DNA from 4 places in the Dialister sp. i34-0019-2H8 genome. Region 1 is predicted to be linked to each of the others. Evidence: riboswitches for the same ligand, from Rfam matches in the RefSeq annotation. Region 1 holds a riboswitch; each other region holds the start of a gene.
What was found. A riboswitch is a leader RNA that binds a small molecule or an ion and turns the genes downstream of it on or off. The one in region 1 is predicted to bind cobalamin.

Region 1 (2,202 bases):
CTCCGGCAACGCCGCTTTCCAGAAAGCAGGAAAGACCGTAGCAGCAGAACAGCAGAAGCTGCAGAAGGAATACAACGAAAAATCCAAAGGCATGAACGATGCCGACAAGAAAGCCTTGGAACAGAAACTGAACCAGCAGCTCGCCCAGAAGGAAAATGAAGTCATGAAACCGATCCAGGACAACTTCAAGGCCGCTGTAGAAAAAGCAGCCAAAGCCAAGAAGATCGACACCGTCGTCGTCCCGGGCGGCATCATCTACGGCACCATCTCCGCTGACCTCACCGAAGATGTGAAAGCGAATATGAAATAAGGCGGCAGACAGTGCAGGCAATACCGCTTTGTGGTATGACCTCATAGCAGGTCAGCAGGTTCGGTAGGCTCCTTGGACGTGACGCACGAAAGCCGCTTTTCCCTCCTTCCTCTGGAAGGAGGTGGCGCGAAGCGCCGGAGGTTGGCCCCGCAATATGTAAGCTTAAAAGCAAGAATGGGTGACTGGTGAGTGAAATGCCAGCTCATGGCTTCTCCACCATCTATACTCTGCGGCGCTTTTCTATTTTATGCGCCGGACCACTCCTGTTGAACCTTCTGAACCCATAGAACCTTCTGAACCTTTTTCGCACGCAATCAAAGAGCGGCACGTACCGTGGAAAACCGTTTAAAGCTTACGCAGTTTTCGGGGCGATGCAGGGAGAGCACTTGTGATTTTCCCCTCCCAAGTGTTTCCTGCCTCGTCCCCTATGTAGAGCTTTCCCCTCTACATATCACTCCTTTTTCTCCTCTCTCTTTTTTCTTGAAAAAGCCCCTACAGATGTCAGCCTGACATCTGTAGGGGGCTTTTCATGTAGGATAATCTGATTGAATCAGTGCTTCCTTAAAGAAGTATCTTGAAATTGAAGGATTCTAAGATACTTCTTTAAGGAATTTATAAAATTTCAAAAATATTTCTTGACCGTATGACTATCATACAGAGTATCATGCATGTAAATCATAAAGGGAAACGAATGGGGAATACTGGTGAGAATCCAGAGCTGTCCTGCAACCGTATGGGGAAAAGAAGCAGTGTTACGTCTCTCACAAAGAGCTGCTTCTTTGAGGAACTCAGTCGGAGTGCCATGAAATTTCTTATATCCTATAAGAGTAAGCGATAAATCTTGCTTTTATGTGCAAAGACCTGCGAGGTATGGGTTGGATATCTTTTGCTACTTTTTAGTGTGTCAAAAGAATGTTCCAATTCGTACTTGGCAGTTTTTTATTTTCTTGAGATACGGAATATAGAGGTCATTGGATGTCAGGGTCACACCGATCCTGGATGAAGAATGAGCATCGTAAAGCGTGTCTCGCCAGAAAGGAGAACGGAAAATGCAAAGAAAGTGGGTAAAACGGATGATATTGGCGACCCTGTTTTTGGGAGGGGGCGCATTATTTCCTGCCGGGCAGCAGGCGCTGGCACAGGACGCAACGGCTACTACAGGCCGCTCCTATGCGGTTCTGATGGGAGACGAGGATGTGACGCTGAGCGGCTATAAAACATCCAATGTCTATCTTTGGAAGCATGAGAAGGAGGCTCCTGATCAGTTGATCGGCGGGTCTGTGACGGTATCCAGTGCTGGCTTACAGAATTCAGGTGATAAGGCAAGGATCACGCTGGTCACTGATAGTGATGGGTTAAATCTGTCCAATGACGCCCAGGTGAAACAGGTGCTGGGTGCTCTGGCAGATAAATTGACATACACCGCATATACCAAGGGCGAAAAGAATCTGGAAGGTACCGCAGAAATTTATGAAGGCTTGACCTTTGCTTCTGCTTCCAAGAAATTGTCTGCTCTGGATTTTGATGAAACTACGGGCAAGGCAAAATTGGCTGGAGAGGTCAAGACCCCGTATTCCGGCGTCTTAGGTGTTGATGATGAATATGAAAAACGAGGCATCAAACAGGCCGATGGGACATATCGTTTTCAGGAAGATGCGGTGATTCACCCAGGCTTCAACATCACAAAGGATGATAATTACCTGAGAGATTTTGCCTCTGTAATGATTGGCAAAGATACCACCATTGATATGACAGGTCATAATCTGGATGTCATCATGCATGGCAATATTTATAATGGCGGTGGTTTTACCAATCGTGCGGCAGCTTTGTATGTACCGGGAAGTGCAACTTTAACCATTAACAATCCGGGACAGATCCGTCTGGATACGGAT
Region 2 (2,202 bases), 340 kb from region 1:
CATAGTCCTTGGGGAAGGCACAGAGGATGCCGTAGCGGAAGAGAGACTCCTTTTCTTCGGGCGGCACCTGATGAACGGCGATCAGGATATCATCACGGCCATAAAGAGCGAGAGCACGCGAGAGGGCGACAGCATTCCTACCTCTGGCGTCACCGGTCGTGGTGTAGAAGACGAAGTGAACGTCATTGTCTGCGGCCCCCTTGGCAGCATCCTCCGGCTGCTGCGAGGGGCTGACGTCGACGTCCCAGCCGGAGTCAGCCAATGCATTGGCTGCCAGTTTTCGTTCTTCACGATCACTTTCGAGATCATTTTCCATTTCAATGAGGAGAACACGCGGGCGTCTGCCATCAAGTGCAGCAAATTCTTTAGAAAGCCGAAGGGCTTCTTCTCTGACGGTTTCTTTGGTTTTCGGATCGAGTGCCATGGTAAGCTCCTTGTATGAGAATAAAAATAATGATAATGAAATAAACTTTACATATAAATCTATTATAATATAAATCATGGCTGCTGTTCAATGCATAATTTGTGATTTCAGATACAATATTAGCAAGAAATGTATGAGACAGAGAAAAACATTGATTGACACTGAGAAGAATATGAATTATACTGAGACTGTAGTCATTTAGACAATTTCATATGGCTGGCAGATGCGAAAGCATAAAAGAGAATCCGGTCTAAGCCGGAGCGGTCCCGCCACTGTAAGGAGGAGTCTCTCACAGTTATGTCACTGGGCGAAAGTCTGGGAAGGCGTGAAGAGATGAGGAGCCCAAGCCAGGAGAACTATCTGCCAATGAATCACCGCGAAGGAAGTAGGGATCTATCCAAGACATGATTTGATTCTGTCTAAGATCAGGGCTTGTGAGAAGATCCGTATTTCCGTCAACCTGCGAGAGATGGGGAGGGGATTGAGATCGGTCCTGGTCTCATTATTTTCCGGCTGCCCCCACTGGGTCAGTCGTTTTTTTATGGTAGGACCAAGACGTGAACCTGAAGGAGGTGAACTTTCTGTCTGATTGAAATTGTCTAAAGGGGCGTTCTCTTGATTTGCGCTGGTAAGTCAGTGGGCGGCCATAAATTATTAAAGGAGGAACTATTTCATGGATGAAGTAACAAAAGCAACATCCGCGGAAAATCAGGAAAGACAGCTTACCGATAAGGAATTGGAAGCGATTCTGAAACAGTCGGAAGGCAAAACCGATTTCCCACAGGTCACATTTGATGAATTCACACCACCAACCTACGAGGAATGGGTAGATGCGTGCAACGCTCTTCTGAAGGGCAAACCGTTTGATAAGCTGATGTACACCAAGACGTATGAAGGTATCACTTTTAGCCCGATCTATACCCTGCGTACAGGTCCGGACGCACAGGATGCGATCCTGCCGACCGATGACTATCCGGGCATGGGGGACTTCATGCGCGGTCAGAAAGTCAATGGTTACAAAGAAGAACCATGGGGCATTGCGCAGTCCTGTGATGAAGCACTTCCAAAGGAAAATAATGAGCTCCTGAAACACGAAATCGATCGTGGTTCCACGGTATACAATGTACGCCTTGATGCATCCACTCTGCATGGCATTGATGTGACGGATGCTGAAAAACCAGGTGAAACCGGCGTTTCTCTGACCACTCTCGAAGATGTGCATAACCTTCTGGACGGTCTGGATCTTGCAAAGTATCCATTCATGATGTATACCGGCGAATCTGCACTGGCACCGCTTGCTATGGTGGCTGCCGCAGTCAAAGCACAGGGAAAAGATGTGTCCGCGCTTCATGGCGTGATCGGCGGAAGCCCGTTGACACAGCTGCTGACTGATGGCAAGAATAAGGAAAGCCTTGAAAAAGCATACGACCAGATGGCAGAGACCATCCGCTGGGCTCGCAAGAATGCACCGAGCGTAGCGACCGTATTCATCACTTCCGATGTATTCTCTCTGGGCGGCGCACAGGCCGTACAGGAAATCGCATATACCTTCGGCGTCGCTGTAGAGTATGTCCGTGAAATGCTGAAGAGAGGCATTTCGATCCATGATATCGCACAGTCCTTCTACTTCGGCTTCAATGTAGGCGCTACGTTCTTCATTGAAATTGCAAAGCTTCGTGCAGCTCGTCAGGTATGGTCGAACATCATGAAGGCTTTCGGTGCAGAAGAAGAAGATCGTTCGATGAAGATCCATGCAAAACCGGCATTCTTCACAAAGA
Region 3 (2,202 bases), 490 kb from region 1:
CATCAAGTGTGATAACATGGTCGACCAATTTCATAGAAATAAAGAAAAGCAGCAGAAGATGGAAAAGAAACCGCTTGGTGTCCTGACCGTGGTCTCTGGAGAAGGCTGGACAGAGCTTTTCGAAAAATCAGGCTGTGATGTTGTCTCCGGCGGCCAGTCCATGAATCCATCCGTGCAGGAACTCTCGGCAGGTATGGAAAATGGACAGTATGAGAAATATATCATCCTGCCAAATAACAAAAACATCATTCTTGCTGCGCAGCAGCTGAAGAAAATGCTTGGTGAAAAAGTCCATATCGTACCATCCACGAACCCGATGGAAGGGCTGGCAGCTGCTATGGTTTTTGATGGTAAGGCCACTATCGCGGAAAATCTTGATGCCATGGCCGATCGTCTTTCAGACATCAGGAGCGGTATGATCACGACCGCTGTACGTGACAGCATCGTCGGTGAATCCACCATTCACAAGGACGACTTCATGGGTCTTGTCAAAGGTTGTGAAGTCATCTCTGTACCGGAGCTTTCCGACTGCTTCATGCAGGTACTTGGTGAACTTATTGATGAAGATACCGAGATCGTCACCATTTACTTCGGAAAAGACCTTTCGGAAGAAGACTGTCAGAAAGAGATCGAGAAGGCAGAAAAAGCCTACCCGAATGTCACCTTTGAAATGTACGAAGGCGACCAGCCGCTGTATCCGATGTTTATCGCAGCAGAATAAGGAACATGAAAAGCAGAGCGAGAGCTCTGCTTTTTTTTTATGGGAATGATGAGGTTCTTTACACAAACACCGAATACATCTGACGCTGCGATTGAATCAGCGTTTCTTCAGGTTATCAGGATTTGAAGGGATAACGCACAGCCATCGAAAAGTACGCATCGGCTGCTTATGTCGGCCCTCCAGCATCATAGGACAATAAAATCTCTTGACATTAGTGGGAAATAAGAATATCCTATGAAAAGGTTAGTGAGTGATATTTACAGGGGAATCCGGTGAGACTCCGGAACTGTTCCGCAACTGTATAGGGAGTTTTCTCATGGCAATTCCTTCGCACGGACATGGGAGAGCAGGGAACCAAGTCAGAGCGCCTGAAAGATGTAGTCCGATCGTAAGCCATCGAGAGAGTGGCCGCAGGATCTTGGGATGGAGAAGTCCATCCTGACTTCGTGCGGCTTTTTTAGGTGTTACAGCGATGAATTTCTCATTTTTAAGGAGGAATGAAAATGAAAAAGAAAATGGGTGCCTTTATTTTATGCTTCGCCCTTCTTGGTGCGGGATGCGTCTTTGCAGAGGAGGAGAAGACGAGCCCGGAGGTCGATCCGGCAGCGACACAGATGACAGAGGCATATCCATCTCCGGATGCCATCCTTCCGCCAGTGCCTGTACCGCCGGAGAAGGGGATCCAGGATGTAGCCGCTTTTCAAAAATATGCAGAAGAGGTGGATCTGTATGTGAAAGCCTGCCAGCACTACATTGACGGAGCGACAAATGGTGCGAATGCCATCATAGAAGCCAGAAATAAAGCTGTAAAAAAGGCACAGGAAGCGGTAGATGTGTACAATCGCTTTTTTGATAAATAATAAACTGTTCCAGTCAGATACATAGAAAAGGATATACTCCGATGAAACAACTGATCAGCTACTATCGTATGCCGGGTGACCGGGAGGAGGAGATCTCGCGTCTTATCCATGCGGAAGGTCTGGATGGGGTGGAAAACCTCATATATGGCAGTCAGGCGGGGAGTCCGCCATTTTTGCAAATCACCGTGGGAACGCATCTCAGGTACTGGCCCTATTGGATGGATTTCTATGAAGGGAATAAGGATCGTCTGTTTGAAATTTTTACAAATCAGGATAATATACGCCAAATGTATGGCGCAGAGGATAGAGAAGGCTGGATACAGGTCATCCGTGCGAATATCCGTGCAGCACTGGCTGAGAAGCCCCGCTATTTGGTCTGGCATGTGCAGGAGAGTACGCCTGAAGAGGCCTTTTCCTGGCGCTTCCGCCATACCGATGAAGAAGTTCTGGCAGCGACGGCAGAGCTCTATCAGTCTTTCCGCGATCTGATCCCGGACGGGGTATTCATTCTCTTTGAAAATATCTTCTGGCCGGGGCTTTACCGGCTTGAACCAGAGAAGGTGGAATACTTTTTCACAAGACTGGATGATCCCGCTCATACAGGCCTTATGTTTGACAGCG
Region 4 (2,202 bases), 1.6 Mb from region 1:
GCAGGGGATCCACCACCGTAAGAATATTTATAATGAGGAATCTCATCTTTGTACCAATCGAAGCCACCGATAATTGTTTGGTCGTTTCCTTTATAAGTGAGTTGATCGGAGATACCGGTGGTCTTCATGTGGATATCTGTATAGCCACTTCCATCTGCTATGTTTGTGAGGTTGTTATAGTTATCTTCGATGCGATTTTGATTTCTGTAGATTGAGAACTGATTAGAAACACGATCGCTGATTTTTGCGTTATATTGCAGGCTGATACGGTCATTATCTTTTTTACCGTGATCAGCTTGTGTGCTGGTAGTGCCGCCATCGGGGCGCGTATAGTCTAATTTATATTTTTCATAATTGAAAACGAGATTGGAGTCATTGCCAAAGTCATATCCAAATTTAGTGGAAATTGATTTCGCGTTCAAGTGATTGATGGTATGACGATCCCAGCCGTCCTTGTACGTGCCCTGTAATTCTTTGTGAGCATCTACTGTCCAGAAAAAACCATTGCTGCTACCTTCGTTATAGATACCATACTTTTCTCCATTATAGCTGGCACGGGAGAGATCGAGCTTTGTGTGTACCTGACCGTCTTCTGGCTTTTTTGTGATGATGTTGATGGCACCACCTTGCGCATCACTGCCGTAGAGAGTAGACGCGGCTCCTTTCAATATCTCAATATGGTCGATGGAGTTCATGTTGGTCAAGGTGCCTAAAGCGGTGGTTCTGCTCATAACACCATTGGTGTTGATTCTCATACCATCAACCATGATAACTACATTTTGGCTACCATTGATTGTTAGTGGATTGGTGAAAGAAATCTGGCTAGAGGCATTCTGAGAGCCAAGAGCGACACCGGGTACAGAACGAATAGCTTCGGTCACATCACTATAGTGTTTTGTGGCAATGTCCTTCGCAGTTACGACTGCGACATCCGCATTGGCGTCGATCTTCTTTTCCGGTGTACGGCTCGCAGTAACGACCACCTCATCTAACGAATAAAAATTCGGGGGGGTGCTTTCTGCCTGCACGCTAAAAGCGCCTGTGGTAAGCACAAGAGCTGCCAAAGACGCTGTCAAAATTTTCTGATTCATTTTACTTCCTCCTTTATCCCGTATGGATGGAAACTTGAAAACAACCTGCGCCATCTGCTTCCGGTATACATCGCACCATCCGCAGCGGATCAGTTGTCTTCATCAAAGAGGGCAGTTCTTCTGGCTCGGCGTCCTCGCCTGTCCTCGTCTTCCCGGTTTCCCAGTGACATCGTGAGGAGGGCTCAGCCTTACAGCGGCGGGACCGCGACGGATTTGCGCCGTCTTCTCTTTTTACTTTCAAAGATTTTTTGAAAGACCTTCTTTGATTCAATATAAAAATGCTGTATGTATTATACAGCATTCACGCAGAAAAGGGAAATGAAATTTTAATGATTGAGGGTTCAAGGTTCAAAGGGTTCCGGTGGCGGCTTCGCCGCATTTTAGATGACGGTATTCTCGTATCGTCAGCCTTCCCCTCGAGGGGAAGGTGCCCCGAAGGGGCGGATAGGGTACTGGCGGTATGAAAGAAAGTGGGAAGGAGCGTCCCCAGTCACCATTTCTTGAACTTCATCGCTTCGCCTTTCGCAAGGGTGTCGCACATTTCGTTGTACTTTGTCCCGACATGGCCTTTGACCCATTCGAAGGTGAGGCGGTGGGGCGTCATGACACGGTCCAGGGCTTTCCAGAGGTCCTGATTGGAGACGGGGGTCTTGGCGGCGGTGAGCCAGCCGTTGCGTTTCCAGTTGTAGAGCCAGCGGTTGGTGATGGCTTTCTGCAGGTACTTGCTGTCGGTGTGGAAGGTGATGGTGCGGCGGATGCCGTCATCCAGGAGCTTCAGTGCTTCGTAGGCGGCGCGGAGCTCCATGCGGTTGTTCGTAGAGGCGGGCTCGCCGCCGGAGAGGGTGAGGAGCTCGCTGCCCTCGGCAGTGAGGAAGACGGCGGCAAATCCGCCGGGCCCATTGGGGTTCACGAGGCAGGAGCCGTCGGTGTAGATGATGAGTGTCTCGGGGAGGATGATGCGCTCGGTCTTGCCGTCGTAGGAGATGCAGCTGATGTCCATGGGTTCGGCGTAGGCGGGGTATTTCTTCTCGAGTGTTTCGATCGTTGGTGCGGGCTTTCTGGGGATGGCCGCATGGACTGCGGCTTTCGGCGGCGGGGCGATGGGCTTGCC

Region 2: another riboswitch for cobalamin. It lies ahead of ACGG9R_RS02055 (methylmalonyl-CoA mutase family protein); the one in region 1 lies ahead of ACGG9R_RS03470 (hypothetical protein).
Region 3: another riboswitch for cobalamin. It lies ahead of ACGG9R_RS05750 (hypothetical protein); the one in region 1 lies ahead of ACGG9R_RS03470 (hypothetical protein).
Region 4: another riboswitch for cobalamin. It lies ahead of ACGG9R_RS10690 (TonB-dependent receptor plug domain-containing protein); the one in region 1 lies ahead of ACGG9R_RS03470 (hypothetical protein).

Annotation. Positions count from the first base shown of each region.
Region 1 is NZ_BAABYQ010000001.1:845,165-847,366, forward strand. It holds gene ACGG9R_RS03465 (OmpH family outer membrane protein) at 1-310, shown strand, start outside; cobalamin riboswitch at 956-1,133, shown strand; gene ACGG9R_RS03470 (hypothetical protein) at 1,360-2,202, shown strand, end outside.
Region 2 is NZ_BAABYQ010000001.1:504,946-507,147, forward strand. It holds gene ACGG9R_RS02050 (hypothetical protein) at 1-424, opposite strand, end outside; cobalamin riboswitch at 629-803, shown strand; gene ACGG9R_RS02055 (methylmalonyl-CoA mutase family protein) at 1,098-2,202, shown strand, end outside.
Region 3 is NZ_BAABYQ010000001.1:1,336,274-1,338,475, reverse strand. It holds gene ACGG9R_RS05755 (DAK2 domain-containing protein) at 1-721, shown strand, start outside; cobalamin riboswitch at 937-1,112, shown strand; gene ACGG9R_RS05750 (hypothetical protein) at 1,225-1,581, shown strand; gene ACGG9R_RS05745 (hypothetical protein) at 1,623-2,202, shown strand, end outside.
Region 4 is NZ_BAABYQ010000001.1:2,459,649-2,461,850, reverse strand. It holds gene ACGG9R_RS10690 (TonB-dependent receptor plug domain-containing protein) at 1-1,091, opposite strand, end outside; cobalamin riboswitch at 1,184-1,367, opposite strand; gene rnhA (ribonuclease HI) at 1,582-2,202, opposite strand, start outside.